3 regions of the Blautia sp. HCN-1074 genome follow, and region 3 is predicted to be linked to each of the others. Evidence: riboswitches for the same ligand, from Rfam matches in the RefSeq annotation. Region 3 holds a riboswitch; each other region holds the start of a gene.
The links. A riboswitch is a leader RNA that binds a small molecule or an ion and turns the genes downstream of it on or off. The one in region 3 is predicted to bind cobalamin.

Region 1 (11,019 bases), on a different contig from region 3:
TCGCTTTACACCCTGGGAAGCAGTAGTTGTAGCGGCTGATGTGGCAGTAAAAAGTGCGAATGTAGAGATTGGCTTTATGGATCGTTTCAGTGGTTCACTGATTCTTACCGGAGGGCTGACAGAGGTTCAGACGGCAGTAGAAGAAGTCGTGAGATTTTTTAAAGAGGTATTAAAGTTTAAAACCTGTGCGATTCACAGAAGCTAGCATAGCCTATATTGGGAGAGCTGAAAGGAAAGAATACAAAATATGAAGAAGATATTTTTGATGGGCAGAAGCGAGGCTGGGAAAACTTCGCTTACGCAGGCTTTGAAAGGAGAAAAACTTCATTACATAAAAACACAGTATACAAATACGAACGATGATACGATTGATTCTCCAGGTGAGTATGCGGAATCTAAACATTTCAGTGTCGGGCTTGCATGCTTTTCATTTGAGGCAGATGTGATCGCTATGGTGCAGTCGGCAGATGAGCCTTTCAGCCTTTTTGGATATGGAAGTAATTCGTTTATTCTCAGACCACTGATTGGGATTATAACAAAGATAGATTCTCCATATGCAAATGTACCGATGGTACGACAGTGGATGATTAATGCAGGATGTGAACGTATTTTTCTGGTAAATAATGTTACCGGAGAAGGAATCGATGAGCTGAAGGAATATCTGGAGGAAGACCTTCCGCAGATTAGTCTGGAAGAAGCGAAATACAGACAGAGCCTGGGTTTAAATGAATGGGAACCCTTGCCAGAGAATTAAATATTATTTACTTCATAAGTTGCCAGAGTAGGATGGAAGTAATTCGTCATTAGAATAAGGATAACCGAAGAAATATAAAATTATATTGATAAATAGTTGACATTCTCATTACAAAATGTTACTATACAGTCAGTATAATTCCATACAGAACATATTAAGTGCTGATACTGTTTAAGAAACAGTACAGAAAGAGGGAATCAGGTGAGAAACCTGAGCGATCCGGTCACTGTAACAGAGGAGCAAATCTCAGAATGTCCATTGTGCCATAGCATGAGAAGGAGAGAGGAGCGATGAGCCTGGAGCCAGGAAACCTGCTTGGTATGGCGAGGTTAAACTTCCGTGTAAAGTGTAACAACCAACTCCGTTGAATCCGCAGCTTCGGAGTGTTGTCTGCTTTTATTTGAAGGCAGACATTTTTTATGGAATGCGCCTGTTCTTTATGAATTATACATGATTAAATGGCAGGCGATACTACTTCGGATTTATTCGTTCCCTCCGCGCACTCATGAACGGATTTTTTTCTACCCCGGGGTAGCATCGCTCCCTCTTATAATTACGTAATTTAAGAAATGCTGTAATGAATTTTTGATACTTTGTTATGCGAAGAGTGATTGATGATTCATTAGAGTATTTTTTTATATTATGTATGAGAAAGAAGGAAAAAGAAATGGAGAAACCTTATTGGGAGGGAAAAGAGTATTCTTATTTCAGCCATAAAAAATGCGAGTATTTTCCATGCCATAAGAATGCAGATCCGGATGATTTTAATTGTCTGTTCTGTTATTGTCCACTATATGCGCTGGGAGATAAATGCGGAGGGAATTTTCGATATACAGAGAATGGGATAAAGGATTGCACAAATTGTATGCTTCCACATAAAAGAAAAAGTTATGGTTATATTACGGGAAAATATCAGGAACTGTCGACGCTGATGAAGAAAATAAGAGAAAATGAGCAGACAGAGACCAAAATACCTCGAGGAATAAAATAAATTTGTGTGAAAAGCGGGAATGTGTCAGATTAGCCCAGATAAACGGGAACGATTTTTATTGTAATATACAATTAAGTTTGTTAGAATAAATACAACAAAAGAGAAGATCTGAAATGAAATAATACAGTTGTTGGAACAACCGGCAGCTAATATCTTCTTAAATATCAAAAACTTGAACGGATTTTTGTGTAAATTATTTTACATACACTCATGCACCGTTCGCACACTTTTCACCTGAACAAAAGAGAATGCGGCACAGGCATTTGACATCTTTTCCTGCCGGTATTTTTTCTGACTGGCAGAACCGGACATTTCTATTTTCTATATGTTTCCTCCTTGAAGCAAGAGTTCCATTGCCGAGGAAAAATTTTTTGGAATTTTATGCATGATTTGTATAGAGGATAAGAGGAGGAGTTCTTTTACTGTTATTAACAGAAGAAAAATAGATTGTAAAGATACAAGGTTGGAAGATATATTTGCTACATAGAACCGCCGGAAAGCATGAAGTTGCTATCTGGCGGTTTTGGTGTAACAGGAAATTTTACAAAGCAGGATTCTATATTGAAAAATGAAATTAAAAATGATACAATGCTATTATCTTTAAACATGGAGGAATTATCAGACATATGAAAAAAAGAACTACTGCTATACGTGTGCTATCGGCTTTTTTGACATCTGCCATGATTTGCGGTTCGATACCTGTAAAAGGTCAGGAGATGTTTGGAACTGGTATATATCAGGAAACGGAAGCAGAGGATATAGAAGAATTTCAGGATTCTCAGACAAATGATTTTGAGACAAATACGGAATCAGATACGGAATCAGATACAGAAGTATTTTCGTCTGACGATACAGAACAGGATTTCCAGGATGGGGAGACGTTGCAGGAGAATACAGAGGGAATCCGATATATCAAAGGACGACCGTTAACAGAAGAGGAGAAAGAAGAGCAATTAGAACCGTTTAAAAATCTGACATTACTAGATCCGGGACCAGAGGTGGAAAGTGATCTGACATCTGTTTATGCTGCCTATGGAAGCAGGGCCGCAGCCTTTTCATCTTATTATGATTCCAGACAAAAGGGACTGGTTACTTCTGTAAAAGATCAGCATCCATTTGGAACGTGCTGGGCATTTGGAATGGCAGCAATCATGGAGTCCTCTTTGCTGGCACAGAACAAGGGGACGTATGACTTGTCAGAGGAGCATCTGTCATATTTCTTTTCCAACAGGCAGAATGATCCGTTAGGAAATACTGCCAATGATATAAATTCTGTATTGGGAAATTACCATAATATAGGTGGCAATGATTACCTGGCGGCAGTTTTTCTCAGCACATGGTCAGGTATGACTACAGAGACAGATGTGCCGTTTCCTACAGACTCCTCACATAAACAGGATCTGACTGAGGCAATATCCGAAGATAAAGCGTACCATGCGGCTGCATATCTGAAAAATGCATCGTTTTCTGAATATAGCGAGGAGCGCATGAAAGAAATGTTGATGAATGATCATGCAGTATCTATCATGCTGTATATGTCGGAAAATTATGTCAATGCAGATACAGCGGCGTATTGTTACCCTGTAAACAGAACTTCGGGAAAAATAATCAATCACATTGTAACAGTAGTGGGATGGGATGATAATTATTCCAAAAACAATTTCCTGTCCAGTTCTAATGTGACACAGGATGGTGCCTGGATTATAAAAAACAGCTGGGGAAATCAAAAAGGTGATGATGGATACTATTATCTTTCTTATCAGGATCCAAATATCAGCAACCTGGTAACGGCAGAGGCAGTGACGATTGCAGATCAGAAATATAAAAATAATTATTTTTATGATGGATCTTCAGCGATTTCTTCTATAAAAGTACAGCCGGGACAATCAGTGGCTGCTGTTTACGAGGCAAAGGCTGGTAATGGAAAAGAAGAGGCGTTGGGCGAAGTTAATGTAGTTACCATGAATGATAATGCTTCTTATAAGATTCAGATATACACAGATATCACAGATCCTTCTGATCCGGAAAGCGGTACAGCTGCATATGCGACACCTTATGAATTTGAACAGCCGATCGCCGGAGTGCAGACGATTACAGTGCCGGAAGTGGTTTTGAAACAGGGAAGCCGTTATTCGGTGGTGATTACAAATGCTGGAATCAGCTATATCAGCTTCGGAGTGGAAGCAAATGCCAGCTATAGGACTTCGGGAGGCAGTAACTGGTTTTCTTCCACGGCAGGGATAGAGAATAATCAGACATTTCATAAAAGCGCAGCGGCTACAGCGAAATGGTCAGATGGAAAGACTAAAAACTGGTCGGCAAGAATTAAGGCACATACAAGAACGTTAAGTCAATCCTGGGTACCGGATACACCGGTATTTCAGGTGAAGGCATATAATTCAGGATATAATCTTGTCTCATGGAAAGAAGTTCCTCAGGCGTCAGGATATTATGTTTACAGAAAACCTGCAACAGGTGGCTCATGGTCAAGAATTGCAACAGTTAAGAATTCAGTACTTCAATATAAAGACAGTAAGGTTACGGCGAATGCATCGTATCGATATACTGTACGGGCATACTATCAGGCAAATGGGAAAAATTATTTAAGTAAGTATACAACAGGCCCTGTGATTAAGGCGGCACCGGCATTACAGAAGGTTTCTTCTGTGAAATCAGAAACGAACGGAATCCGCATTCGTTGGAGTACACAGAAGAAATGTGACGGATATTACATTTATAGAAAGAAAAAAGGTGGATCTTATCAACTGATCAGGAAAATTTCTGATAAAAATTTCTCATCATATCTGGACAAAAAAGCCCAAAAAGGTGTATCATACTACTATGCGGTAAAAGCATATGTAAAAGAACCTTATGGAAACACTTACAGCAAATATAAGAGCTCATCTGCTGTAAAAAGAAAATAATAAATGATGAAGGAAAATGATTATGAAGAGAAAGTTAGGGGCAATAATAGCGACAGCTTTATGTTTTATCCTGACAGCGGTATCTGTTTACGCTGATGATGGGAAAAGCCAGAATCCGGATTATGTGACAGATTATTACATGATCGTGCAGAGCGCGCAGGGTGGCGTGGATATTTATGATGAGGCAGCTCCACAGAGCGTGAAATTAAATGACAAACAGATTCCAAATGGCACAGCGATTCATGTGCTTGGTGAAAAAAGCGGGACAGATAATAATGAATGGGCGTATACCCAATACCATGGAATGAATGGATATGTTCCAATGGGAGATTTGAATCCGGCTACCAGAGATGAAGCAATAGATAAGGAATATAATACTTTTGGCGGTAAAGATGTTGATTTCGAAGTAAAAATTCAGGGAAATGGTGTAAACGTACCGGTTTATAACGGACCTGGAGAGAAATTTGATGAAGTTTCAGGTTCAAATGGTATTGCGGATGAGACAACCGTACATATTTCTCAGTATGTCCAGGGCGAAGATGGAACAAACTGGGGAAAAGCAGATACACAGGGTGTTGATCAGGGTTGGATTAATCTTGACCGCGATACAGACTACACAACTGAGAATGCTCCGGCAGCTGAGAATCTTCCGGATGCGACAGGTACATCAGGAAATGTTCCAGCGGCAGCTGATGAGGTTACACCGACGCCAACAGAGGCAGTAACCCCGACACCGGAAGCAACCCCGACACCGAAGGCAACGCCTACACCAGAAGCAACACCAACAGAAAAGGCAACCCCGACACCGGAGGCAACTCCGACGGAAGAAGCGACACCAACACCAGAGGCAACTCCGACAGAAGAAGCTACCCCGACACCGGAAACTGTAGAAACAGAGAAACCTGATTCAACAGATGAAAAGAAAGCCAGTGAAGAACAGACAGAGAAAACATCTGGAAAGAATGTGAAGTCAGATTCAGGAATGAAGAATCCTGTAATCTGGATCAGTGGTATTGGCATTATTCTGATTGTAATATTACTGATCTATTTCCTTAAGAAGAAAAAATAAATAAAAATTAATGAAATCAAAGAGCAGCTCACCGGATGGTGAAGCTGCTCTTTTTGGAAAAATGTGTGTGTATAATTGAGACATTCTGAGGAAACCTCGAATAGTCTTAATTAACAAAAAATGTTAACTTGTGTGTGCAAGTATAGTTTACAACTTTTTGCTGGATTAATCAAACTAAATTTTGAAGAAATTTTGGCTACGTTACTGAGAACGGAGTGAACAGTAATGTAACGCTTGCACAATACCGGAGGCGCACGTATAATAGGAGCAGGTGAAAATACAAGGGTGAGGTAGAAAAGACTATGAAAATAACGGAAGAACTGCTGGAGAAGATGAAAGTTGAAGATGAAAACTTTTCGGATGGACTGATTTTACCAGATGGCGATTACATAAGAATTCCAAAGGGCCATCTTCATGGCATGATGGCGCTGCTTCCATGGACGGAAGATGAAATATGGAAAATGATTCCTGAAAATGATTCTCCGTTATTCTGGCTGATTGAGAAAACGGGCTGTGTTCTGACTGATTATAATAATTCCATAGGAATGAAAATGACGGTTGCTCAGCAGAAAGTATTTGATGCAATGAGAAAACATGGGATACTTACAGATGACTATTACGATCTGACAAAACAAAGAGAGAAAGCCAGAAAAGAAAGAGAACAGAATACAAGAGTAGAAGCCTGAACAGTAGAAGATAACGGAAAAAACATTGGGGTATAAAATGAAAATAATGTGACGATCGATTAATTTTAAGAGATGGATCGTTATAAAGAAATAAATGTATGGAGGGTGTAATAAATGGAAAGACGCGCATTTGCAATGCAGGTAAAGGACGGCATGATGAACGAAAAGCTACAGTGGAATGGGAAACCAGGCAACTTGGAATCATGGACTGGATTACCAATGATGTAGACTGGATGACAGGAGAATGGCATCCGGCATGCAGAAGACTCGCATGGCATAACTGACAGAAAAATAGATAGCAAATATAAAAGCAAGTATAAAAGAGCAACACTTTGGAATTATGAAACTAATAATTCCGGAGGTTGCTCTTCTTGTTTTGCGTAGAAATAAGTTGATGGTATCTCCTTTTTAAATATGTACACCATCTACTTGTTTGTGGATGCGAGACTATTCTTTACGAAACAATGTATTCGCGAGTTTGAAGAAAAATTTTCAATTTAGGAATCTGATTATTGAGGATAAGCGCTTCCGGAAACATTGCCTGATGAACAAACCCGGCAGAATATGTAAAATCTCCGATGTGTTCTTTGCCATGGCTGTCACTGGACAAGATGATTGGAATATTATATTTCCGGCAGTAATACAGGATTCTGGCTGTGTTTAATCTGGTATCGCCCCGGTAACCGTAAGGAGCAAGAGAAGCTTCGTTTATTTCAAAAATTACATTTTCCTGTAAAGCTGTTTTTGCTAAAGTTTCATAATCTACCGGAAAATGTGTGTCATCGCAGTGACCGAGGATTTTTACAGCAGGATATTTCATTGCATTGATATAAGCCTGTGTATTCTGACTGACAGAGCCTGAACGGTAATTCTGACGGTGCATACTGATAATTGCATAATCCAGTTTATCAAGCAGCTCCTCTGACAGATCAATATGTCCTTCTACATCAAGGATATTTAATTCAACTCCATAAAGAATATCTATGCCAAATCTCTTCTTCGGGCAAAAAGGAAGACTGCGGAAATAAGAGGAAGTACCGGAAGCGAAAGTACCAGGACCATGATCGGAAATTCCAAGAAGTTTCAACCCTTTTTTGCTGGCTGTTTTTGCCATATCAGAAATCGTACAGTCAGTGCCATGACCGCTGGCAATGGAATGTGTGTGGATATCGGAAAGATACATTTTTTTTCTTCCTTTCGGTATAGATTTTTGCATTAATTGTGAAGCTAGCGTGGGCCATACTAGGATATACGGCGCGAATTTATGTGATTAGCATAAATTTTGTGTATTACGAGAAATATTACTGAACACGGAGTGAACAGCAACATATTTTATGCTATAAGTATGACAGATGAGAAATGGAAAGTCAATCAGAAAACAAAATAAAAACAACCAAAACAGGACAAAAAATAAATATAAAACAACATAAAAGGATGATAAAAATATGTTGATTTATGTTGACTCTGTAAATGCCATAAGGTATAATGGAACTATATGAAAACATGGGGGCTTATTGCTGATCAATGACAGCGATAGCACTGTTTACTTATGCGTAGACAGTTACTTCATGAGAAAGGAGCAACATGGAAAAATTTCAAACATCAGACATTCCCAAATCTCCCAGAATCCAGAAACTGGTAGATGCATTATATGCAAATATGCCAGTGATCGAGTCTGCCAGAGCGAAGCTGATCACGGAATCCTATAAGGAAACGGAAGGAGAACCTATTATTACCCGCAGAGCGAAAGCTTTTGCCCATATTCTTCGCAATATTCCTATTATTATCCGTGATGATGAACTGATCGTAGGAAGTAGTACGATCGCACCAAGAGGATGCCAGACATTCCCGGAATTCTCTTATGAATGGCTGGAGGCTGAACTGGATACTGTTGCAACAAGAACAGCAGATCCATTTGAAATCGCAGAGGAGACTAAGGCTGAACTGAGGGAGGCAGATAAGTACTGGAAGGGAAAAACAACCAGCGAGCTTGCTACTTCCTATATGGCACCGGAAGCGATCAGAGCGATCGAACACAATATTTTTACACCTGGTAATTATTTCTACAATGGAGTAGGACATGTTACTGTAAAATATTGGGAAGTGCTGGAAATTGGATTTGAGGGAATTATGGCTAAGGCTCAGAAAGAGCTGGATAACTGTAATGTGGGTGATGGCGATTATGCCAGAAAATCTCATTTCCTTGAGGCAGTGATCTTAAGCTGTCAGGCAGTGATGGACTATGCAGACAGATACGCACAGCTTGCAAGAGAAATGGCAGGACAGACCAGTGATCCGGTCAGAAGACAGGAATTACTTGTGATTGCAGAAAACTGCAGCAAGGTACCAGCAAAGGGTGCCCGGGGCTTCTATGAAGCATGCCAGTCTTTCTGGTTTGTACAGCAGTTGATTCAGATGGAGTCCAGCGGACATTCTATTTCACCGGGACGTTTTGACCAGTATATGTATCCATATTATAAGAAGGATATGGAAGCAGGTACAATCACCCGTGAGTTTGCACAGGAATTGATGGATTGTATCTGGGTGAAATTTAATGATCTGAACAAATGCCGTGATGCAGCCTCAGCAGAGGGATTTGCAGGATACAGCCTTTTCCAGAATCTGATCGCAGGAGGTCAGAATAAAGAGGGAGAAGATGTAACAAACGATCTTTCTATTATGTGTATCCAGGCATCTATGCATGTTCATCTGCCGGCACCATCACTTTCAGTGAGAGTATGGAATGGTTCCCCGCATGAATTCCTGATCAAGGCAGCAGAGCTTACCAGAACAGGAATTGGGCTTCCGGCATACTACAATGATGAAGTGATCATTCCGTCATTGCAGAACAGAGGATTATCCCTGGCTGATGCCAGAGAGTACAATATCATTGGCTGTGTAGAACCTCAGAAAGCAGGTAAGACAGAGGGATGGCATGATGCGGCGTTCTTTAACATGTGCAGACCACTGGAACTTGTTTTTGCCAATGGTATGGATAAAGGTGAGATGGTGGGAATCCCTACAGGTGATGTCACAGAGATGAAAACTTTTGATGAGTTTTTTGATGCATATAAGAAACAGATGGAATACTGTATTTCACTGCTTGTAAATGCAGACAATGCTATTGATGTGGCTCACGCTGAGAGATGTCCGCTACCATTCCTTTCCTGCATGATAGATGATTGTCTGAAAGAAGGCAAATCTGTTCAGGAAGGCGGAGCTGTTTATAACTTTACAGGTCCTCAGGGATTTGGAATTGCCAATATGGCAGATGGGCTTTTTGCAGTCCGTAAACTGGTCTATGAGGATAAGAAAGTGTCCATGAAAGAACTGAAAGAAGCACTTGCATGGAATTATGATCAGGGACTTGATGCTCAGTCAGCAGGAGATATTGCCCAGCTTGTTATGAAGGCAATGCAGAAGGCTGGCAAAAATGTAGATGCTTCTACAGCAGAAACACTTCTGAGAACACTTATCGGAATGAAACCGGGAGAACAGAAGACTCAGAGATTTAAAGAGATCCATGATATGATCGATGAGGTTCCGAAGTTTGGAAATGATATTCCGGAAATTGATTATTTCGCAAGAGAGGTTGCCTATACATATACAAAACCGCTTCAGAATTACAGCAATCCAAGAGGCGGTATGTTCCAGGCTGGTTTATACCCTGTATCTGCCAATGTACCGCTGGGCGGACAGACAGGTGCCACACCTGATGGAAGATATGCGCATACACCTGTTGCAGATGGTGTTTCGCCGTCTGCAGGCAAGGATGTGAAGGGACCTACAGCTGCAGCAACTTCTGTATCCAGACTGGATCATTTTATTGTATCCAACGGAACGCTCTTTAACCAGAAATTCCATCCATCTGCATTGTCAGGAAGAGAAGGACTGGAGAAATTTGTTGCGTTGATCCGTTCTTACTTCGATCAGAAGGGAATGCATATGCAGTTTAATGTAGTAGACAGAGAGACTTTGCTGGATGCACAGAAACATCCTGAGAAATACAAACATCTGGTAGTGCGTGTGGCTGGCTACAGTGCACTGTTCACTACACTTTCCCGTTCGCTCCAGGATGATATCATTCGCCGTACAGAACAGGGATTCTGATCCGAACGATAAGAATATATAAGAGCTGAAGAGAGGAAAAAGCATGGACTATTTGGATACAAAGGGCAGAGTGTTTGATGTCCAGCGATATTCCATTCATGATGGACCGGGCATAAGGACAATCGTATTTCTGAAGGGATGTGTCCTGCGGTGCAAATGGTGCTGTAATCCGGAATCTCAGGAATATAAGATCCAGACAATGAAGGTTCTGGGAGAAGATAAGATCATCGGACGTGACGTGACAGTCAGAGAGATGATTGAAGAGGTGGAGAAAGACAGGGCATATTATTACCGCTCAGGCGGAGGAATGACTCTTTCAGGTGGAGAGTGCCTGTGTCAGCCTGAGTTTTCGGCGGCTCTTCTGAGAGCTGCAAAGGAGAGAGGAATTTCTACTGCGATTGAGAGTATGGCCTGTGCGAAATGGGAAACCATCGAGATGATCCTGCCGTATCTTGATACTTATTTAATGGATATCAAACATACAA
Region 2 (11,019 bases), on a different contig from region 3:
GCCAGAACGTCTTTCATAACTGCTTTCGGATCCTGTCCTTCTTCAAATTCAACGATCATTTTCAGCATCATGAAGTTTACTGTTGCATCCTTAACACCAGCTGTATTCTTAGCAGCTTCCTCCATTTTGTTTGCACAGTTTGCGCAGTCTACGTCGATTTTGTAAGTCTTTTTCATTGTATTTTTTCCTTTCCGGCTCATGAATAGATTTTCACATCATCATATGAGCACTTGTTCATTTGTTAATTTTATTATAACAGCTTTTTATTCTCTGTCAATAACTTATTGTTAAAAAAATTGCAAATATCAAATTCTTATATCATAGGAACATTACGGAATCATTTCCTATGATATAAAAACAGAGGATACCGTCTGATTCTTCTTCCTGCTGCACCCTCTGTCTCATCTATCATTTGCGAAATGATTATAATCTTTTTATTTACTTTTCTTATGGTAGAATTTTTCGACCTTTGCCAGATATAAAATAGTAAAAGTGACACCTGACACTATCCATGATCCAATATAAATCCATACAATACATTCCATTGTTTCAAATGATGGTAAAACAACCAGAATGCAGACTACTCGAAACAGGCAGATTGTAAGTAATGTAGTAACCATTGACACCAATGTTTCTCCAAGGCCGCTGCATGCTCCTGAAAGAGCTTCTGCAACAGCATAGAATACAAAGAACGGTGCCATCATCTGCATATATCTTATAACCAGCGGTATCAATGTCGGAACGTCTTTCTGATCGATAAACAACGGTCCGATCAGTCCGGAACCGAAATAAAGGACAATACTGATAATTCCTACCGCGATCACAGATAAGCCCGTACCGATCAGGGCTCCCTTCTTTACTCTTTTCGCCTTACCGGCGCCCAGATTTTGCGCGGTATATGTAGTCAGTACAGGTCCCATGGAATCCGCTATCAGCCAGATCAGTAAATCCAGTTTATCACAGATTCCCCATGCTGCAATACTGTCAGTTCCCATTGTGTTAATACTTGCCTGAACAATAGAATTGGCAATTGGAAACAGCATGGACTGAAGAGCTAACGGGAAACCTTTGTTTATCATCATTCCCATATGCTCTTTGCAGATTCTCATAGTTCTGATTCCTATCTTTTCTTCCAGGAAATCAGATTTCACAAGAAAATATGCGGTAAGTACAACACTTACAATCTGAGAAAGTACAGTAGCTGCTGCCGCTCCTCCAACACCAGTATGCAGAAGTCCTACCAGTATGAGATCTGCAACAATATTGACCACACTGCATACGACCAGTACATATAATGGCTTTTTAGAATCTCCAAACGCACGCAAGACTCCTGCCATCATGTTATAAAGGATCATTGCCCATATTCCGCCAAAATAAATTCGGCAGTAGATCAGTGATCCTGTACGGACTTCTTCCGGAACAGACATAATATCAAGCAGCCATGGGGAAAAAACAGCCCCGGCTGCTGCACAGATAATTCCCAGAATACCTGCAAGTAAAAGAGCTGTCCGCACTGCACAATGCAGTCCTTCTTTATCTTTTGCTCCAAAATATCTGGAGATCATAATCGTCGCACCTGTTGCAAGTCCGTTCATAAAATTAAGCGGAAATTTAAAAAGCGTATGCACAGAGTCAATTGCTGCAAGTCCGATTTTTCCGCTAAACTGACCAACAATAACCGCATCAACCGTTGTGTACAACTGCTGGATCAAGCTTCCCGCAATCAGTGGAAGTACAAAAAGTAATAATGCTTTTCCTATATTTCCAGAGATCAGACTATCTTTTTTCATTATTTACTGCCCTTTTGGAACAAATGGCAGGCAACACTGTGTCCATTTTCCACTTCTACAAGATGCGGATTCTCCTTTTTGCAGATATCCATGCAATGCTCACATCTTCCCTGGAACGGACATCCCTGTGGAAGATCCAGTGGGCTCGGAGCCTCACTTTCAATACTCTCGATTGGTTTGGAAAAGTCCATATTAATATCAAATACTGCACCCATCAGTGCTCTTGTATATGGATGCATTGCTTTCATATCAAGATCTTTTCCCGGAAGAACCTCTACGAGGTTTCCAAGATACATAACGGCTACCTGATGTGCCACTAACTGAACCAGTGCAATATCATGACAGATAAAACCAAATGTGATGTTCTTTTCTCTCTGAAGCTTCGTGATCAGTTCAATTACTGTTTTCTGAACAGAAACATCAAGAGCGGAAGTTGCTTCATCCAGAACAACGATTTCCGGTTCCAGTGCCAGTGCTCTCGCGATTGCAACACGCTGACGCTGTCCACCACTCATATTGTGAGGATAACGATCCGCAAAATCTCCCGGTAATTCTACCATCTCAAGAAGTTTTCTGCAGACAGCATCCTTCTCAGATTTCTTAATCTTTTTGAAATTCATCAAAGGTTCGCACACAATATCACGAATGTTCATTTTCGGATTAAAAGATAAGGTCGGGTCCTGAAATACCATCTGAATGTTCTGACGGTTATTTCTCAGTTCTTCTCCCTTTAATTTCGTGATATCTGTACCGCGGTACAGAATCTCACCCTCTGAAGGTGTATCAAGAGAAACCAGAAATCTCATAAATGTACTCTTACCACATCCGGATTCTCCTACCAGACCCAGTGTTTCACCTTTATACATTTTCAGATTAATATCATTGTTCGCCAGCAGAGTACGTCCATGTGATGCCGCAAATCTTCTGGTTACATGTTTCGCTTCCAGTATTACTTCTCTTTTTTCAGACATATCGTTCACCTCCCCGGGATGGAACTGCCTCCAGAAGTTTTCTGGTATATTCATTCTTTGATTCTTTCAGAATATACTCTCTTGTTCCCTGGTCTTCCATTTTTCCGTTCTTCATTACAACAATATAATCTGACATGTAGGCAGCTACACCCAGATTATGGGTTACTACAATAATGCCTGTATGATAATCATCTCTGAGCTTCATCATCTGACGCACGATCTGTGCCTGCGTTGTTACATCCAGTGCAGAAGTCGGTTCATCTGCAAGAAGAAGCTTCGGCTGATAAGTCATTCCCATCGCAATACCAACTCGCTGTCTCATACCACCGGATAACTGGAAAGGATAAGATTCCATAATATTATCCGGAGACGGAAGTCTCATTCGCTCCAGCATTGCGATTCCCTTACTCCATGCCTCTTTTTTGGAAATTTTCTCATGAGTAAGAATATATTCTGTGAATACTTTTCCGACTTTACGTGTCGGATTCATCATTGCACCACTGTCCTGAAAAATCATGGAAATATCAGAACCACGAAGTTTTCTCCACTGTTCCGGTGTATAGGATAAGAGGTCTTCTCCTTCAAATGTAATACTTCCTTCTGTGACCTTACCGCCACCTGCAAGAAGTCCCAGAACAGCACGGATAACAGTGGTTTTTCCACTTCCGGATTCTCCTACCAGAGAAACGATCTGTCCCTCTTTCATATCCAGATTAAAATTCTGAACAGTTGGAACATTTTTGTAGGAGATTGTCACATTATCTAATTTCAGCATGTTTATTCCTCCTACTCATTTCTTGGATCGAGGATATCACGGATGGAATCCCCAAGCATATTAAATACAACAACTACTACAAAAATAGCAAGACCCGGGAAGATCATCAGCCACGGAGCGGACTGCATACACGCTCTTCCTTCATTCAGCATATAACCCCATTCCGGTGCCGGCGGCTTCGCGCCAAATCCCAGGAAGGACATTGCTGCCAGTTCCAGCATCATGGAACCTATATCTGTCGCAGCAGTAATGATCAGTGTAGGAAGTGCATTTGGAAGCATATATCGAAACAGCATATACGGTGTTTTGGAACCGGTAACGATCGCTGCTGATACATAATCCCTGTCACGGATCTTCATAACCAGGCTTCGTGCCAGACGCGCATATTTGGTCCAGCTTACTACTACAATAGCGATGATCGCATTTTTGATACTTGCGCCCATAATACCTGCAACAGCAAGAGCAAGTACCAGTCCTGGGAAAGCAAGCATCATATCTGCAATTCGCATAATAACAGCATCAATGACACCTCCGAAATATCCTGCAAGGACTCCGGTAACAGTTCCCACCAGAAAGATCAGGGCAACAACACCAAAGGTTGCTGACAGAGATGCACGTGCTCCATAAATAACTCTTGAAAAAATATCCCTGCCCATTTTGTCGGTTCCAAAAATATGTTCCTTGCATGGCGGAAGCAGTGCATCTACCAGAGAACCTTTTAACGGGTCAACCCCTCTGGTTACCACCGGTGCAAATACTGCTGTCAGAATAATACAGACTGCAAGAATAGAAAACACGACAAAAGTTTTATTTGCTAAAAATCTGTTTTTCTTTTTCATGATTCTACTCCTTTAAACGCATACGTGGATCAATATAAACATAAGATGCATCAACGATCAGGTTAATGACCATATAAATCAGGGCAAGCCATAATACATATCCCTGGATCAGATTGTAATCACTGGATGTGATTGCTGAAACTGCAAGGTTTCCAAGACCCGGATAAGAGAAGATTACTTCTACAACACTGGTTCCTCCAAGAAGTGATCCTATGGAAAGACCAAACATTGTGATCAGCGGAAGCAATGAATTTGGAAATACATTGCCCCAGATAATCTTTGATTTCTTTACTCCTCTTGCCTGTGCACCGATCACATAATCCTGACTCAGTTCATCCAGCACCGCTGTTCTTACCTGTCTGGTATATTTGGAAGACATTGCAATCGCAAGTGTCAAAGCCGGAAGAAACAGACTCTTAAAGTCTCCCGCAGAACTGATAACCGGAAATGCATTGATATAAACACAGAATGCCAGCATTAACAGAAGTCCAACCCAGAAGTTAGGCATCGCACATCCGAGGAATGTAATTCCCCGGACGAGATAATCGATCCATTTATCTTTATATATGGCAGACAACATACCTAAAGGTACAGAAATAACCAGCATAAGGATCATGGCCATTAATGTAAGTTTCAAAGTCGGCCATAATCTGGCTGCAAGAAGTTCTGTAACTGGTTTATTTAAGCTGTATGATTTGCCAAAGTCACCTTTCAGACAGTTCTTAAGCCATCTGGTATACTGCACCAGAAACGGATCATTCAGACCAAGTTCCTCGCGTGTCTCCTGAACCATTTCTTCAGTAGGCATTACACCGGTTGCCGTGTACATGTTTCGTACAGGGTCACCTGGTGACATAAAGGTCAGTGCAAATGTAATAAAGCTGATACCGATCAATACGATCACAATCTGTAATAAACGCTTGATTATTTGCTTTTTACTCAAAAAAGACACCTCTTTTTATTTCTGTTTGTAACTATTCAGTAACTTCACAATTCGCAGACTTTTCTTATTCTGCAGGAGTAATTTCTGTTGACAGCCAGTAGTAATCTGCTGTATGGATATGTGCAGAACCAACTTTCTTACTGTAGATCATAGATGAGTTGTAGTATCCATCAATCAGAACCGCTGCATCATCTACCAGGATCTGCTGCATCTGGAAGATCAGATCTTTTCTCTTTTCCGGATCCATTTCACCTTTTAATTCTTCATATAACTTATCATAGTCCGGGTTGGAGTATGCGCAGTAGCTGGTATCAGTTGCCCAGTTAGCCATATATGCCAGAGGATCTCCGGTACCAACAGTGATCCAGTTATTGTTATTAAAGTCATAATCCAGTGCTGCAAGTTTACTCCACTGATCATCTGAGCTTCCGTATTCAGGAACAACACCGATGCCGATTTCTGCAAGATACTGTGCGTGAGCATCTGCAAAGTCATTCAGAAGACGGTTTTCATAAGAAATATATCTAAGGTTGATATTCTGGCCATCCAGTTCACGGATTCCATCTCCATCTGTGTCAACGATTCCTGCATCATCCAGAATCTGTTTTGCTTTTTCCGGATCATAGGTATATGGATTCTCAAGTTTGTCGTAATCATAGTTCAGAGTAGATGGCAGTACGGAAAATCCTGGTGTATAAAGTCCACCGATTGTTCTGGAATTACAGATTGTATCATAGTCAATTGCCATCAGGATTGCCTGACGAAGTGTTTTGTTTCCAAGAACACCATCAAAGTTCATCCATGCAAATCCGCAGCGTACACCGGATGCAATATCAACAGTAAAGTCATCACTGTCCTGGAAATCCTGAATATCTGCTACATTTGTGATATTCTCAACCAAGTCTACCTGACCACTCTGGAGAGCCATTGTTTTTGCGGAGTTATCTCCCATGAACAGCAGATTGATCTTATCGTATGGAACATCTTCACGATAATACTCATTTGCAGCTAATGTATAACCAACACCTACACCATTGAATTCTTCAATCTTGTATGGACCTGTTCCAATAATTCCATTATCGTAGTTTTCAATATGTTCTACATCTGTGATTCCCATAGTTGGGTGGCAGAGCTGTCCTACAAGGTTTGCATATGGTTTGCTTGTTTTGATGTTAATAGTATTTGCATCATCATCTACAGTAACTTCTGCTTCAAATTCCAGATATTTCTCCGGTTTGGCAGATCCGGAAGGTCCTACCTCTTTCATGTGATCAAAATACTCTTTTACCTTTGTCGGAGTTAAATCACATCCGTCAGAGAATTTAATTCCGTCTTTCAGCTTGATCGTCCATTCTGTATGCTCGTCATTTACTTCATAACTCTCAGCAAGCCACGGGATAACTTCCATATTGTCATCGAATTTAAATAATGCTTCAGCAATACCATATCTCATAGCATTCCATCCACTGTTTTCATCATTTGCACTGTTTACACATCCATCTGTGTACATCTGACATCCGAAGTTTAAAACCTTCTCATCACCCTTCGCCTGTACAGTAACTCCCATTAATAATGCAACTGTTGTTGCCGCTGCTAACACAAGTAATTCTCTTTTTGTTTTTTTCATCCTTTACTTCCTTTCTTTTTTTGTTTCTTCGTTGTTTTTCTTCCTTCTCATACTGTCCATTCCTGTGATTTTGAACGAAAAAAAAGACAGATGCTCCCACATCCGTCACGAAATCTTACCATTAAAGAATCAAACATATATATGCAACACATGAAGTTGTAACTCTTAATCAGGATTTCTCGTCGTCCGCAAGAATCTCTTTTACCAGAAATAAGCAGGTCTCCTGACTTAAGCTTACCCATTTTCAGCACCTTCCCAGAAAAATATCTTCCAGTGGCATTCAGCTGAAAACCAACTATCACAGTGACGGGATCGTACCGGATTTACACCGGTTTCTCTTTTAATCAGACCAGCAGGACGCTTCTGCTGGTCTGAACTTATCTCTAAAATCATTAAATGACCGTATGAATACTCATCTATCATAACATACCATCATGTATACGTCAATTATTTTAGACTCTTATTTTCTATCTATTTTTCCGTAAATTTCCGGAATTTCTCAAAATTTGTTTCCGGTGTATAGGATTTCAGAACTTCCATCATGTCCTCTACACTATATGTATTATCATACATTCCAATAGATAACGCATACTGCTTATTAAACTCATCTACTGAATCCGCTGTCCAGAATGACTGCTGCAGCCGGAAAGCACTTCCATCTTCACGGTAATCTTCTGCAAAGCCTTCCAGAGCATTTTTCATGGCAACAAATGATGGTGCAACGATAGCACCGTATTTTCCTACAAGATAGTCGATTCTTTCCTTGCCGTTATATCCCTTTTTATTAAACATTTCGTATGTATCTTCTGTAAAACAGTCAATGGAACCCAACAATACATCTGTACTGTTCTCTTCTTCATAAGCATCAATTATCTTGATAAAATCACTTGCGCTCACTACACTCAGAATAACATTATACTCTCCTGTATTCAGCGAATCAGCCAGCTTTTCATCCAGGTGATCTTTTGGATACCCCGGAACCAGAGTAATCTTAATGTCACTGCCTGTTTCAATTTCTTCAGTATCCTGCGTATTCACCAGTTCTTCTACAGACTTCTCATATGACAGGCCATATGCTTCCTGAAGCTTATTCAGAATACCAATCGTTCTCAGACGATGCATCTCATTACCGATAGCAGATCCTCCACATGCTATTATGTAATGATTCTGGTTATTCTGATCCTCTGAAACAAAATACTCCGCCATATTGGCAGCCGCATCCATTTCTGTTTCAACAGATGTTCCTATTGTTCCCAGAAAATAAGGATTATCCTTTACTTTCTCATACATTTCATCACTGATCGTTCCTGAGCCACGTACATAATACATACCATATTCTTCACATACCGGAAGAACTTCTTCAAGATCTGAGGAAAGGAAAGAAATAATTCCCTTTACATTTCTTTCATGAAGCTCGTTGATAAAGCTGATTTCTTCTTCTGCTGTACTTATACTGGAAGAATATAAAAACTCGACATCAAAAGCCATGCCGACATAATTTTCAAAATAATTTCTAAATGCTCTTACTTCTGCATCATTCAGATTATATACGGACACTCCTATTGTCATTTTTCCGTCCTGATTTGTTGTATCACTCTGAGTGTCAGCTGCCATAACTGAAATACTGGTGCAGGTAAGCAGCATAATCATTGTCAATATAAAACTTATTATCTTTTTCATTCCTTTTTTACCTTTCTGTCGTATTTGTATAAAAATTCAAGTTTTCTTTTCTCACATCCTTTCCTGAAATAAAAAAGATCCTTTTCTTAAAATGTATTTTAGGTATAAAAATAAAGCCTTTCTTATACACCGTAAGAAATAACCTTTTTTAATGCAAGCAGGTCTCCTGACTTAAGTTCATCGCATTTTATCGTCTTCCCGCCTCTTAAGCAGTGACATATATGATAAAAAGCTCCCTTTTACAGTGGCGGGACCGTACCGGACTTGCACCGGTTTCCCTTTTAATTCCATATTACTGGAAACATGCATTATTTTTATAATATGATATCAGGGGCTAAAAGTCAAAAACTATTTTTACTCCGCGCTAAGGCTTTTCCCCAACTTCATTATATTTTTATTATATAATTCCATTTGGTTAACGTCAATAATTTACATCTAATATTTATATGTTTTTTTATTCACTTTTACTATGGTCTTGAATATTCAGATTCCAGTATCTATTCCATAATAAGGGTCTCTTTGCAGCACTACCTTCTCTTGTGGCATTTCTTTGTTTATGCTAAAATATTTTTACTACTATAAATGAGCAAATATCTAAAAGTGCACAAAATTCATAGCTGGTTGTGCACATTACGCGAACATTCAACTGCTTTATACTTTTTGCTATCCGCATACCGTGGATTCAATTGTACAGTTTTTCAAATTTGCTCATTTATAGTTTACTATATAATAAAAACTTACAGTATATCATTTTACAAAATCAGGAAAGAGGCGAAATAAATTGAACATTGAAGATTCCTGTATTTCCTGCATTGACACAGACTGGTCCTACCAGCTTGCCAGACGCATGGAAAAAGAGAAAACAAACCCTGTTCTGGGCTATCGTACTGCAGGTTCCGCTGCAGAAACAGCTACAGGAGATATGTTATACAGGGAAATGAAAGCTATCGGACTTACCGATGTAACCAGAGATACATTCTCACTGGACGGATGGGAATTCGAGAAGGCAGTCCTGAAATTTACAGATGATGACGGGCAGGAACACACCTTTCAGATGGGCGGATATCAGACAAATTTCGAGACAGACGGATTTGAAGATTATGAACTCGTTTATCTGGGAAAAGGAACTGCCGCAGATTATGAAGGCATAAACGTAAAAGGAAAGCTGGTTATGGTTGAGATCAACCAACGCGACGAATGGTGGATCAGCTTCCCTGTTTATCAGGCTTATCTGCGCGGCGCTGCTGCCCTGATCGCAGTTCAGGCAAACGGCTACGGAGAAATCGCAGAAACTGCGCTGAATGCACAGGATATCGCAGGTCCTGATTTCGCACCTGCATTCTCCCTGTCTCAGGCAGATGCACGTATCCTGAAGCGTGCCCTCCGGAATAAAATTTCCGCCTGCGAAGACAATACCGCTGATTCAGAAGATATCCGTAACACTCCAGAACAGGATGCTGCTTTATTACGCAGATCCTCATTAAAAGTATCACTGGATGCCCGTTCCAGAGTGATCCCGGACACAACAGCAGGCAATATCACAGGTAAAATACAGGGGACTGAGACAGACTCTATGATCCTGCTGTCCGCACACTATGATTCCTATTTCGATGGATTCCAGGACGATAATGCAGCAGTCGCCATGATGCTCGGCATTGCCCGTGCACTGGTAAAGGGCGGCTATAAACCTGCCCACACTCTCGTCTTCTGTGCAATGGCTGCCGAGGAATGGGGAATCATTGATTCCAAATACGACTGGTCAACAGGAGCCTACAATCAGGTATTCCGCGTACATCCTGACTGGCAGGGTAAAGTGATTGCAGACCTGAACTTTGAACTTCCTGCACACGCACACAATACGCAGGATGCCATCCGCTGTACCTATGAATATGCAGATTTCATCAGACAGTTTACAGACAGCCTGACTGTCCCGAAGGAAGCATATCCTGACGGGATTACAGTTCTCTCTCCCATCGAGACATGGTCTGATGATTTCTCCATGGCAATCGCAGGTATCCCATCCACAGTCAATGACTTCAGCGCCGGGCCATTCATGCAGAATTATTATCATTCCCAATATGATAATCAGGATGTTTACCAGGAAGCTGTCTATCAGTTTCATCATGAATGCTATCTGAAGCTGATCATGACCATTGACAGACTTGTCCTGCCACCGATGAATTTCAGTAATACCATGAACGCGGTCGCAGACAGTATTCACGAAAATGCCCTTTCATTTGCAGATTCTGAACAGGAAACTCTGCTTCAGAACTTACGGACAGCCACCGAATCTGCCAGAAATATTTACAAAAAAATATGCCAGATCAACGAAGAATATGCTGCACTTTCAGATTCCGTATTCCGCAGAAATTTTCGTTCCAAATGGGAACCTGT
Region 3 (11,019 bases):
ATTGTTGACTTTCCTGCTCCATTCGGACCGATGAGTGTCAGAATCTCACCTTTTTTTAGTTGAATATTGATTTCTTTGATCAGAGGTTTTCCATCGTAGCCTACCGTCAACTGGTCTGTATAGAAGAAATACCGTTCCTTCTGGTGTGTATTTTTATTTTCTGTTTTTGTTATCTTCTCTTCCATATTTTCCTGCCCATCCTGCAATTTATTATTCTTATATTTTCCGAAACATTTATACTCTTTGCTGCCTGCGGATCATGATATAAATTACCACCGGTGCACCAAATACAGCAGTTACGGAGCTGATGCTAAGTTCTGTCGGCGCAAATACCGTTCTGGCAATCAGATCGCAGAAAAGACAGAATACCGCACCACCTAAAAAACATGCCGGAATCACAAGAAGTGGTCTGGCTGTCTTAAGCAGGCTTTTTACAATATGAGGTACTGCGATTCCTACGAAAGAAATCGGTCCCGCAAAAGCCGTTACACAGGCTGACAGAATACTTGACAATAAAATCAGACCTATACGGAACAATTTGATATTTACTCCCATATTCTGGGCATAAACCTCACCCAGCTGATAGGCGCCGATCGGCTTTGACATAAAAAATACAATCACCATCGTAATCAGAACCACGACTGCCATTACCTGTACATTTCCCCATGACATTCCAGAAAAACTTCCCAGTGACCAGTTATGAAGATTAACAATGTTGGAATCGTCTGCGAAGGTGACTACAAAATCTGTGATTGCGGAACAGATATATCCGATCATGACACCACTGATGACCAACATGGACATATTGTGGACTTTCTTTGCAACAAGAAGGACAAATCCCATGGAAATCATAGATCCTATGAAAGCTGCGATAATCATAGCCGCAGACCCCATAGAGATTGATCTGCTGAGAAAGAAGATCATCAGAAGCGCAACTACAAGCTTGGCTCCTGAAGAGATTCCAAGTACGAAAGGTCCTGCAATAGGGTTATTAAAAAATGTCTGAAGGAGAAATCCTGATACGGAAAGCGCTCCGCCCAGAATAATTACCGCCAGAATTCTTGGCAGGCGGATTTCCCATATAATATTGTAGGCAGTGGCATTGCCTTCATGTCTGAAAATGATATTCATGATCTCACCTACCGAAAGATGGATACTTCCGGCATTTACATTCCAGACGAATAAAATCACCAGCAGTACTGCCAGTATAAGAAATGCCAGCCAGTATCTGGCTGCACGTTTTTTATCATCCATGTTCTTTTCCTTCTATCTGTTTTATTTTATATATGTAACTCTTGATTATCTGTAACTGTTCAGTAACTTCACAGTTACGAGTCAAAATCTACAAGAAAGAATCCTGCAAGCAGGGTTCTCCGCCTGTGGCAGGTCTCTTTAGCGACATAATTGCTCTCCGCCACAGTGCGATTCTGCCCGGAAGACTTTTAATATCATAGGAACATTATGGAACAATTTAGCTTCTATACAATTCAGGGGACAAAAGATATTTTTTGTCCCCGTTTAAATCATTTTCACTTATCCAAAAATACTGTGCTTGTTCTATTTTAATTTATGCATATAAGAAAGTTCATCCAAAGAGTCATCATCCGTCGTAAGAATCGTATGAATATCTTCGATCATAGTTCCCAGTTCTGTGGTTTCCTGGAAGAGGTTCTTACCTGTGCACCATACATTTCCATCCTTTACTGCTTTGAAATCGGCCAGAAGATTGCTCTTGGCAAGAAGTTCATCAATGGTTGACAGCTCTCCGTCAATGGTGCTGTTGTAAATAATATAATCCGCATCCTTCGCTTTAGCGTAGAATTCTTCCATCTGCATATTCATAGTAGAAAGGGCGTTATCACTCTCGCCTGTATCTTCCGGAACATATTTGCCGCCTGCAAGCTCGATCATATTAGATACATAATCGTTACTCTTTCGTACATTGACAGCACCTGTAGAATTGATATAAAAGAATGCCACAGTCTTTCCTGTATCTTTGTCATCGGATGCAAGAACTTTATCAAGCTTGTCTGTCTGTTCTTTGAACGCTTTCTCCGCCACATCCTCTTTTCCCAGAAGAACTGCATATAATTTCATCCACTCTGTTCGTCCAAGAGGATGACTTTCGTAGCTTGAACGCTCTACCATTACAGGGATACCAAACTGCTCCAGTTTCTCCTGTACTTCAGGATTATGATGAATCATAGTTGACTCAATGGCAAGTCCACAGCCTTCATTCAGGATCAGTTCATAATCCGGTGCATTGTACTTGCCTGCATAAATCATCTTTCCGGATTCCATGGCATCTTTTGCTTCCTGAATATACCAACCGCTCTCTTTTGTTCCGGAGAGGCGAATATTATCAATGCCGTCGATGGCACGGAAGAGATCCATAGCTGAGGTTGCCACCAGATAAATATTATTCAGTGGCTGCTTAATAACTGTGATATCCTCGCTCAGACCTTTCGGTGCTTCTTTTCCTTCCGGCACTACAAGAAACTGCCCTTCCTCAGCAATCGTGATGAGGGCATATCCATCATTATAGTAATCTACGCTGAACTCTTCTGCATAGGAAAGTTCCATACTGTGATCGTATGTCAGTCCAGGAAGCTCCGTCGGAGTTTTGGCCTCGTCTGCCGCCTGTGCTGTATGTACAGTGCAAAAAATGCAGGTGCAAACAAGTAGCAACATAGTCAGTAGAAAGCCATGGTGCCATATCCTCTGCTGTTTTTCAGTTGAATTTACTTTTCTCATAATCTTATCTTTTTCTTTTCCTGTTTTGCTTTTTATTATTTAGCCTCTTTGTCATCTGCTGTCTTTGCTTCTTTGACAGTTGTGGAATCGAAGTTTAAGGTATAGTCGATTTCATGAGGCTCGCTCATTGCTACAGTATCAGCTGTCACATCCATCTCTGCATCAAATACACTGACTGGAATCTCAAATGTGGAATTTCCATCTTTGTTGACTGGTTCGTATTTCTCGCCGTCTACCAGCATATAGTCATAATTCGGGCTGCTCCATACGATTGTTGCTGTAGCTTTATCGCCTTCAACCTTGATTGCTGCCGGAGAATCAATAGTTGCTCTGCCTGAACCACCTGTGAGAGTTACTTCCATAGTATAGTCGCCATCCTCAAGGTTCAGATCCGCCAATGTTTTGCCTTTACTTTCCTCATCCTTAGTATCTTTATCTGTATCCTCTGCTTTAGCATCCTCTGTTTTTGTATCTTCTGTCTGTGCATCTTCAGATTTGGAATCTGCATCTTTATCTTCTGCGTTTGCATCTGTGGAAGCGGAATCATCTTTTACCGGATTTTTAACACTTACTTTGTGGTCATACCATTTTCCTTTTGTTCCGACTAAGGCTACATCAAATTCCTCGTCAAGTGCCGGTACCGGAATATCAAATCCGTATACTTCTTCGCTCATTCCATCGCTGTATGTAACAGTATCGGTTGTCGGCTCGAGGAGTTCTGCTCCATCTTTCTGGGCATCTTCTGCTTTGCCCGCAAAAAGATTTACGATTTTTTTAGATGCAAGGCTTACGTGGATTGTCATTTTGCCATCTTTTACGGTAAGGACTCCCTTTCCATCGTTTGCTTCGTTTACATGGAACATTCCGTTGTCTGTGTCAAATTCTGCTGTGTATGTACCATCTTCTAATGTGTCGCCTTTTGCTGCGTCTGCATCCTTGCCGTCTTCTGCTTTTGCATCTGTATTCTTTGCATCAGATTCTTCCGAATCAGCTTTATCTGTGCTTTCTTCCTTATCGGCGCTCTCTTCTGTCGCTGTGTCGGTGTCTGTCTCTGCCAGAATCGGGCTTGTTCCAAGAAGTGTTGCGGAAATAGTAAGTGCTGACATTAATAATGTAAATGAATGTTTTTTCATGATTTTTCTCTCCTTGTTTTATATATTCATAATCCGCAGATTTACTACGTAAATCGCTACTCTCTCATGTTTGGCAGGTCCCAAGTTCAAAAGTCTTATCGTGCAAACACGAGCGACTTTCTGACCTTTTGACCCTGATATCATATTATCCAAAACATAAAAAGTTACTGTTCACTCCGTTCCCAGCAACACGCTTCGCGATGCACAGAATTTATGCTAATCGCATAAATTCGCGCGGTATGTCTCGGGTTTTCTGTGACCTTCGCTCACAAAAAACACCTCGCGGGATATTACCAGTGAACAGTAACCATAAAAATACATGCCAGATATATTATATGGTAAAAAATATCATTCTCTCTTATCATATAATATATCTGCCCGGGAACTTCTGCAAGTTCTCCGGGCAGTTTATTTGTTTGGACAATGTTATTTAAAGAAATAACTTTTTATTCTATTATTCAGCGTCAGCCTCTGCAGTATCATCTGTTGTTTCTTCTGTCTGTGCATCGTCAGCTGCTGCTTCATCTGTAGTATCATCTGTAGCTTCTGCATCAGCATCGTCTGTTGCAGCTTCATCAGATGTTCCAAGAGAATCAATTGCTGCTTTTGTATGCTCTACATAGAGATCTTCTACAGCTTCAATTCTTCCAAGACCTGCGATCTGGCAGTCTACACTGTCGAAATCACCAGATGCTTCGAACTGAGATTTCCAAGAATCTTCATCATCACCAGCCATATCGTTATTAGCGTGATCACCGGCAACAACCATCAGAGGACGAAGAATTACATTCTTAAATCCAGCTTCTTTTACTTTCTCGATAACTGCTTCGCAAGCTGTGTCTTCTGGCTCACCTTCTACAGTACCGATGAATGCATTTGTGAATCCAAGGTCATTCATCTGTGTCTGCATCTGATCATATGTTACGTTAGCTGTATGGGATGTTCCATGTCCCATGAATACGAATGCTGTACCAGCATCTGCTGCTGCCTGCATATCATCAAATCCAGCTTCTTTGCATGCTTCATCTGTGATTGCCTGTGCAACTGCTTTCTTATCGTCGTTGATTACTGTAGCGTCATCACCAACTTCACCAAGCATTGGCTCTGCGATTGCTACGGATTCGAATTTATCTTTATATCCGTCGATAGCTTCTACCATTTCATCATATTCAGCACCATGCATCAGATGTGTAGGCTGTACAACAAGATTCTTAACACCGTTGTCTACTGCACGGTCAAGTGCCTGCTGCATGTTATCGATTACTTCATTATCTCTTGCTTCTACATGGTTGATAATAATCTGTGCTGTGAATGCACGTCTTACTGACCAGTCCGGATATGCTTCTGCAAGAGCATCTTCGATTCCTTTGATATCCTCTGCACGGCTGTCGTTGAAAGATGTACCAAAGCTTACTACAAGGAGTTCGTTCTCACCGATTTCATCCTGGTTACGCGGATCATCTTTGGAAGCGTCACCTGTGTCACGGCCAAAGTATTCAGGGCTTGCTTCTTCACCTTCTACCAGCTCTTTCTGAGCATCTGTCAGTTTGTCCCATGCTTCTTTTGCTGCTTTGCAGTCTTCATCAGTTGTATCTGTTCTTTCCTGAACATAGATCTTATCGATCAGGGCAGCTACTTCATCTGCTGCTTTCTGATCATCATCAGATGCTTCTGTTGTGTCATCGGAAGCTTCTTCTGTATCAGCTGCGTCAGCGTCATCTGCTGTTGCATCATCTGCTGATTCTTCTGTTGCTGTGTCGTCAGATGCGAATGCTACTGCACCTGTTGCTGCTGTCATGGAGCAGGTCATAGATACTGCAAGTAATAAAGCTAACATAGATTTTCTTTTCATTTTGTTTTTCCTCTTTTATTTCTTGAATTTCCGGACAGACGTATGCAAAAAAGCAGCCACATATTCTGCGACTGCCACTTCCCCATAAATACACGGTTTTTTATGAATCAGATATATCTGATTCATTTATCATATAAAAGAGCTATGTATAGTTATGAGAATAGAGGTTCTGTATACCGCAGACCTTAAATTCCACGCCAAGGCAGTTCTCCTGACTTCGATCATCGCCGCTTTTCCCTTCCCGGCAACCCAGTGGTCTCTGAAAGGCAGCTCCCATACACAGTGACGGTATCGCTCCGGATTCTCACCGGATTCTCTTTTGCACATCATATATGATGTAACCTTTGCGCTATAACATTGCACATATTCAATTCGGATATTCTTTTTTTATCACATTTAATAAAAAATGTCAATACAATTTATATATATTTCCTATTAATGTTTTTACACTATATGAGAAACAACGTTGATTCTCTTACTTTACTGCCTCTGTCAATGTTTTGAAGAAGCAGGTTCTGTTTCCTGTATGGCAGGCTGCACCGATCTGCTCTACTTTTGCAAGGATGGTGTCGTTATCGCAATCTAATGTAAGAGACTTTACAAACTGAAGATGTCCGGAAGTGAGGCCTTTGGTCCAGAGTTCATTGCGGCTTCTGCTCCAGTAGGTCATTTTGCCGGTCTGAAGTGTGGTATTGAATGCTTCTTCATTCATGTATGCAAGCATCAGGACTTCGTTTGTCTGATAGTCCTGTGCGATTACAGGTACCATTCCGTCGCTGTTTAACTTGAAATCCGACCAGGCGATGCTGCTCTTTAAATTTGCTGTATTTTCCATCTTTATTACTCTCTCCTGATTAACTTTTATATAGTGGTTTATTTTATCTTTATCTCAAAAGATGTTCCACAGAACCCGCAGAAAATACTATTTTCCTGCTATTCCGGGAACATCTTTCATTATTCTGCAATTATCGTAACTGTTCAGTACCTTCACAGTTACGATTAAAAATCGCCTTCGGCGATGGGATTTTGACTTGTATGTCTCGGGATTTTGGCATGTTCATGCCAAAACACCTCGCGGGATAGTAGACTGCTGAATACTTACCAATTATCTACATTACGCAAGGCTTCCTTTGGTAGACAATACATCTGTGATTCTCGGGTCATAAGATGTTGCTACATCCAGTGCTTTGGCAAAGCTCTTGAACATGGCTTCTGCCATATGATGGTTGTTTCCACCAGTCAGAACCTTGATATGGAGGTTCATGCCACAGGAATAAGAAATAGCGTAGAAAAATTCTTTTACCATTTCTGTAGACATATCGCCAATCTTATCTGTAGTGAATTCTGCATCCCATGCAAAATACGGTCTTCCGGACAGGTCAATCGCACAGAGCACGAGGGATTCATCCATCGGAAGGATGCAGCTGCCGTAACGCTTGATTCCTTTTTTGTCGCCGATTGCTTCTTTTAATGCGGTTCCGAGAACAATTCCTGTGTCCTCGATCGTATGATGATCATCTACCTGAAGGTCACCATGAACTCTGACACTTAAGTCAAAAAGTCCATGACGGGTAAATCCATCCAGCATATGGTCAAAAAATCCCACTCCTGTTTCGATATCGGAATATCCGGTTCCGTCCAGATTAATCTTTAATTTAATCTCGGTTTCTTTTGTATTTCTCTCTACTGAGGCTTCTCTTGCCATAATTACGTCCTCGCTGTTTTTCTCTCTGTAATATGTAATGGATTGGATAGCTTCTCTTCTATTTATTTCTTAAAAAGATCTGACGCTATTATTTATCCTCATCCTCAAAACGAACTGCAATAGAGTTTGCATGTGCAGTAAGCTGTTCGGAGGTTGCAAACTGGATGATATCCTTGTGAATGTCACGCAACGCTGCTTTAGAATAATATACAATGCTTGACTTCTTAATGAAATCATCTACAGAAAGTGCAGAGAAGAATTTGGCTGTTCCGTTTGTTGGGAGTACATGGTTCGGACCTGCGAAGTAATCTCCCAGAGGTTCTGAACTGTATTCTCCGATAAAGATCGCACCTGCATTCTTTACTTTCATCATATCTTCAAACGGGTTGGCTGTCACGATTTCCATATGTTCCGGAGCAATTTCATTGGCTGCTTCGATTGCCTCGTCCATATCTTCCGCAATAAGGATATAGCCAAAGTTATCAAGAGACTTCTGGATAATCTCTTTTCTGGAAAGGACTTCTACGAAGCCCTTTACTTCTTCATCTACTTTGGCTGCAAATTCTTCGCTTGTAGTGATCAGGATCGCACAGGCAAGTTCATCATGTTCTGCCTGGGAAAGAAGGTCTGCTGCTACGAAGTGTGGATTTGCTGTCTCATCTGCCAGAACAAGAATCTCACTTGGACCTGCAATAGAGTCAATGCTTACATATCCGTATACTGCTTTCTTTGCAAGGGCTACGAAAATATTTCCAGGACCTACGATCTTATCTACTTTCGGGATGCTCTCTGTTCCAAATGCCAGTGCGCCGATTGCCTGAGCGCCTCCTACTTTGTAGATTTCATCTGCCCCTGCTTCTTTGGCAGCTACCAGTGTAGATGCACATACTTTGCCGTCTTTTCCAGGAGGTGTTGTCATAACAATGTGCGGTACTCCTGCTACTTTTGCAGGTACGATATTCATAAGTACGGATGATGGGTAAACTGCTTTTCCGCCAGGTACATAAACACCTACTCTGTTTAACGGAGTCACTTTCTGGCCGAGCATAGTTCCGTTTGTCTCACTTGTAAACCAGCTGTTCTGAATCTGTTTTTCATGATATTTGCGGATGTTGACAAGTGCTTTGCGGATAACGCCAAGAAGTGCAGGATCTATCTGCGCATATGCTTCTTCAATCTCTGCATCCGTGACACGGATTGTCTCTTTTGTTACATCTGCTTTGTCAAATTCCTTTGTGTAGGCAAAGAGCGCTGCATCTCCTTCATTTTTTACTTTATCAAGAATCTGAGCTACTGTGAATTCAAATTTCCCATAGTTGTTCGGGCTTCTTTTCAGCAGATTCTCAAGAATATCTTTTGTGGATTCTTTTGTTAATTTTACTGTACGCATCTTTACATTTCCTCCTGCAGAACTCTTCTTAAATCTTCAATGAGTTTGCGAATTCTTTCGTTCTCCATCTTCATGCTTACCTGGTTGACAACCATTCTGGCAGACAGCGGGCAAACCTCTTCTAATACTTTCAGACCATTTTCTTTCAATGTGCTTCCTGTCTCTACGATATCTACGATAACCTCTGACAGACCAACGATCGGTGCCAGCTCGATAGAACCATTTAATTTGATCAGATCTACGGTCTGATGCTTTCTGTTAAAGAAGTAGTCCTTTGCAATATTCGGATATTTGGTTGCTACACGGATGAGCTGGTTGTTCTCCAGAACCTCTCTGGCACTCTCCGGTCCGCAGACGCACATTTTACATTTTCCAAATCCGAGGTCCATAACCTCATATAACTTACGGCCTTCTTCAAGGATCGTATCTTTTCCGACGATTCCGATGTCTGCCGCGCCGTATTCTACATAGGTAGGAACATCCGGACCTTTTGCAAGGAAGAATTTCATTTTTAATTCTTCATTTGTAAAGATCAGTTTGCGGGAATCTTTATCTTTCATTTCTTCGCAGGTGATTCCTGCTTTCTCAAACATTTCCATTGTTTTGTTGGCAAGTCTGCCTTTGGTAAGGGCAACTGTCAGGTATCTCATGGCTTATCTGACCTCCTTTTTCAAACGTAATGCCACACATTTGCCTTCTGCGCGAAGTTTCTGTGCTTCTTTGATTGCCTGTGCACGATCCTGTGGCTCATATTCGATCACTTCCGGCTTCTCTTCTTTCTCAGAGAGCAGTTTCTGGCTGGAAAGTGCAAGAAGAAGGTTGTCTACTTCAATCGCAAATCCGATAGATGCCGCCGGTTTACCGAAGTGTTTCATCAGGCCATTGTAACGACCGCCCTTGATCATTGGCTCGCCGGTTCCATAGGTGTATGCCTGGAAAATGATTCCTGTGTAGTACTGATATTTGCTGAGCATTCCGAAGTCAAAAGAGATGTATTTCTCGTAGCCGTAGTTCTTCATGATCTCATAGATTTCTTCGAGTCTGGAAACCGCTTCGAGTGCGCATGCATTGTTTGTCAGGCTTCTGGCTTTCTTTAAGACTTCTTCGGAACCGAACATCTGTGGGATTTCGATGAAGGCTTTTACCATGCTGTCTTTAATTTTCTGCTCTGCTACGAATTCTTCTACTCCAAATGAGTTTTTCTGTGAGATCAGGGTGCGGAGGCGTTCTTCTGCTTCGGGGCCGAGTTCTGCTTCTTTTAAGAGGGATTTGAAGTAATCTACCTGTCCGACGCTGACCTGGAATTCTGTCAGTCCTGCTGCCAGGAGACATTCGACTGTCATGGCGAGAAGTTCTGCATCTGCGTCTGCGGATTCATCTCCGATTCGTTCTACGCCCATCTGTGTGGTTTCTTTGAGATGGCCTCGATAGCTGGAGTTGTTGATGAATGTGTTGCCGGTGTAGCATAAGCTTACTGGTTCTTTGTCCGGGGAGAAGTAGGTGGCGCAGGCTCTGGATACGGACGGGGTGAAATCTGGTCTGAGTACCAGAGTGTTGCCTTCGCGGTCGAAGAATTTGTAGAGTTCTTTGGATGGGATGGTTCCTACTTCGCGGCTGAATACTTCGAAGTATTCAAATGTCGGAGTTTCTATGTCTTCATAGCCGTACTGGTGGAAGACGCGATGGATTTTCTCCTGTACCTTTCTTTTTTGGCTGCATTCGCCGTTGTAGATGTCTCTTACACCTTCCGGGGTGTGAAAAATACGTTGCATGGTTGGTCCTCCTGTGGTTATGTTTTTTGTTTCTTATTATACTTTACCTCTTACTGCTTTAGTTTAGTAACGTGATACTAAGCTAATACGAAAACTAGATAGATTATATAGGGTTTTGGGAAAATTGTCAATCCCTGTGGAAGTTGTTTTTCTTTATTTTTATAAGGGACGCTCAGAAAGATATGATATCCCAGATGCCGAAACCGCACCTGAAAGCAAATATGTTTCTGCGCGTCCCTTTATGAGTAACATCCCCTACTCTCTTTCATTTAGGTCCATCTGAATCCCATCAAGATATGGAACTAAGAATCCACTTTTTTTGTTGAGATAGTATTGCGGACTGAGTTCTTCTCTGCGGAAGCTTTTGCGGCCGCCTTCTTGCATTCGAGTCCAGAAGATGAGGAGGTGGCGCA

Region 1: another riboswitch for cobalamin. It lies ahead of WKT11_RS15330 (cysteine-rich small domain-containing protein); the one in region 3 lies ahead of WKT11_RS09680 (sirohydrochlorin cobaltochelatase).
Region 2: another riboswitch for cobalamin. It lies ahead of WKT11_RS18760 (ABC transporter substrate-binding protein); the one in region 3 lies ahead of WKT11_RS09680 (sirohydrochlorin cobaltochelatase).

The regions. Positions count from the first base shown of each region.
Region 1 covers NZ_JBBKBP010000021.1:29,678-40,696, forward strand. The annotation lists gene WKT11_RS15320 (BMC domain-containing protein) at 1-205, shown strand, start outside; gene WKT11_RS15325 (EutP/PduV family microcompartment system protein) at 248-754, shown strand; cobalamin riboswitch at 894-1,087, shown strand; gene WKT11_RS15330 (cysteine-rich small domain-containing protein) at 1,422-1,745, shown strand; gene WKT11_RS15335 (C1 family peptidase) at 2,372-4,669, shown strand; gene WKT11_RS15340 (hypothetical protein) at 4,692-5,738, shown strand; gene WKT11_RS15345 (hypothetical protein) at 6,041-6,424, shown strand; gene WKT11_RS15350 (hypothetical protein) at 6,523-6,708, shown strand; gene WKT11_RS15355 (phosphatase) at 6,879-7,607, opposite strand; gene WKT11_RS15360 (glycyl radical protein) at 8,009-10,534, shown strand; gene WKT11_RS15365 (glycyl-radical enzyme activating protein) at 10,578-11,019, shown strand, end outside.
Region 2 covers NZ_JBBKBP010000035.1:16,143-27,161, forward strand. The annotation lists gene WKT11_RS18730 (cation transporter) at 1-176, opposite strand, end outside; gene WKT11_RS18735 (MATE family efflux transporter) at 435-1,790, opposite strand; gene WKT11_RS18740 (oligopeptide/dipeptide ABC transporter ATP-binding protein) at 1,790-2,761, opposite strand; gene WKT11_RS18745 (ABC transporter ATP-binding protein) at 2,754-3,536, opposite strand; gene nikC (nickel transporter permease) at 3,548-4,375, opposite strand; gene nikB (nickel ABC transporter permease) at 4,380-5,327, opposite strand; gene WKT11_RS18760 (ABC transporter substrate-binding protein) at 5,383-6,945, opposite strand; cobalamin riboswitch at 7,142-7,341, opposite strand; gene WKT11_RS18765 (hypothetical protein) at 7,417-8,625, opposite strand; cobalamin riboswitch at 8,765-8,947, opposite strand; gene WKT11_RS18770 (M28 family peptidase) at 9,473-11,019, shown strand, end outside.
Region 3 covers NZ_JBBKBP010000009.1:41,820-52,838, reverse strand. The annotation lists gene WKT11_RS09700 (ABC transporter ATP-binding protein) at 1-185, opposite strand, end outside; gene WKT11_RS09695 (FecCD family ABC transporter permease) at 235-1,254, opposite strand; gene WKT11_RS09690 (ABC transporter substrate-binding protein) at 1,558-2,691, opposite strand; gene WKT11_RS09685 (hypothetical protein) at 2,790-3,887, opposite strand; gene WKT11_RS09680 (sirohydrochlorin cobaltochelatase) at 4,342-5,724, opposite strand; cobalamin riboswitch at 5,924-6,100, opposite strand; partial or broken gene hisI (phosphoribosyl-AMP cyclohydrolase) at 6,227-6,550, opposite strand; gene hisB (imidazoleglycerol-phosphate dehydratase HisB) at 6,854-7,444, opposite strand; gene hisD (histidinol dehydrogenase) at 7,533-8,834, opposite strand; gene hisG (ATP phosphoribosyltransferase) at 8,837-9,484, opposite strand; gene hisZ (ATP phosphoribosyltransferase regulatory subunit) at 9,488-10,606, opposite strand; gene WKT11_RS09650 (Holliday junction resolvase RecU) at 10,862-11,019, opposite strand, start outside.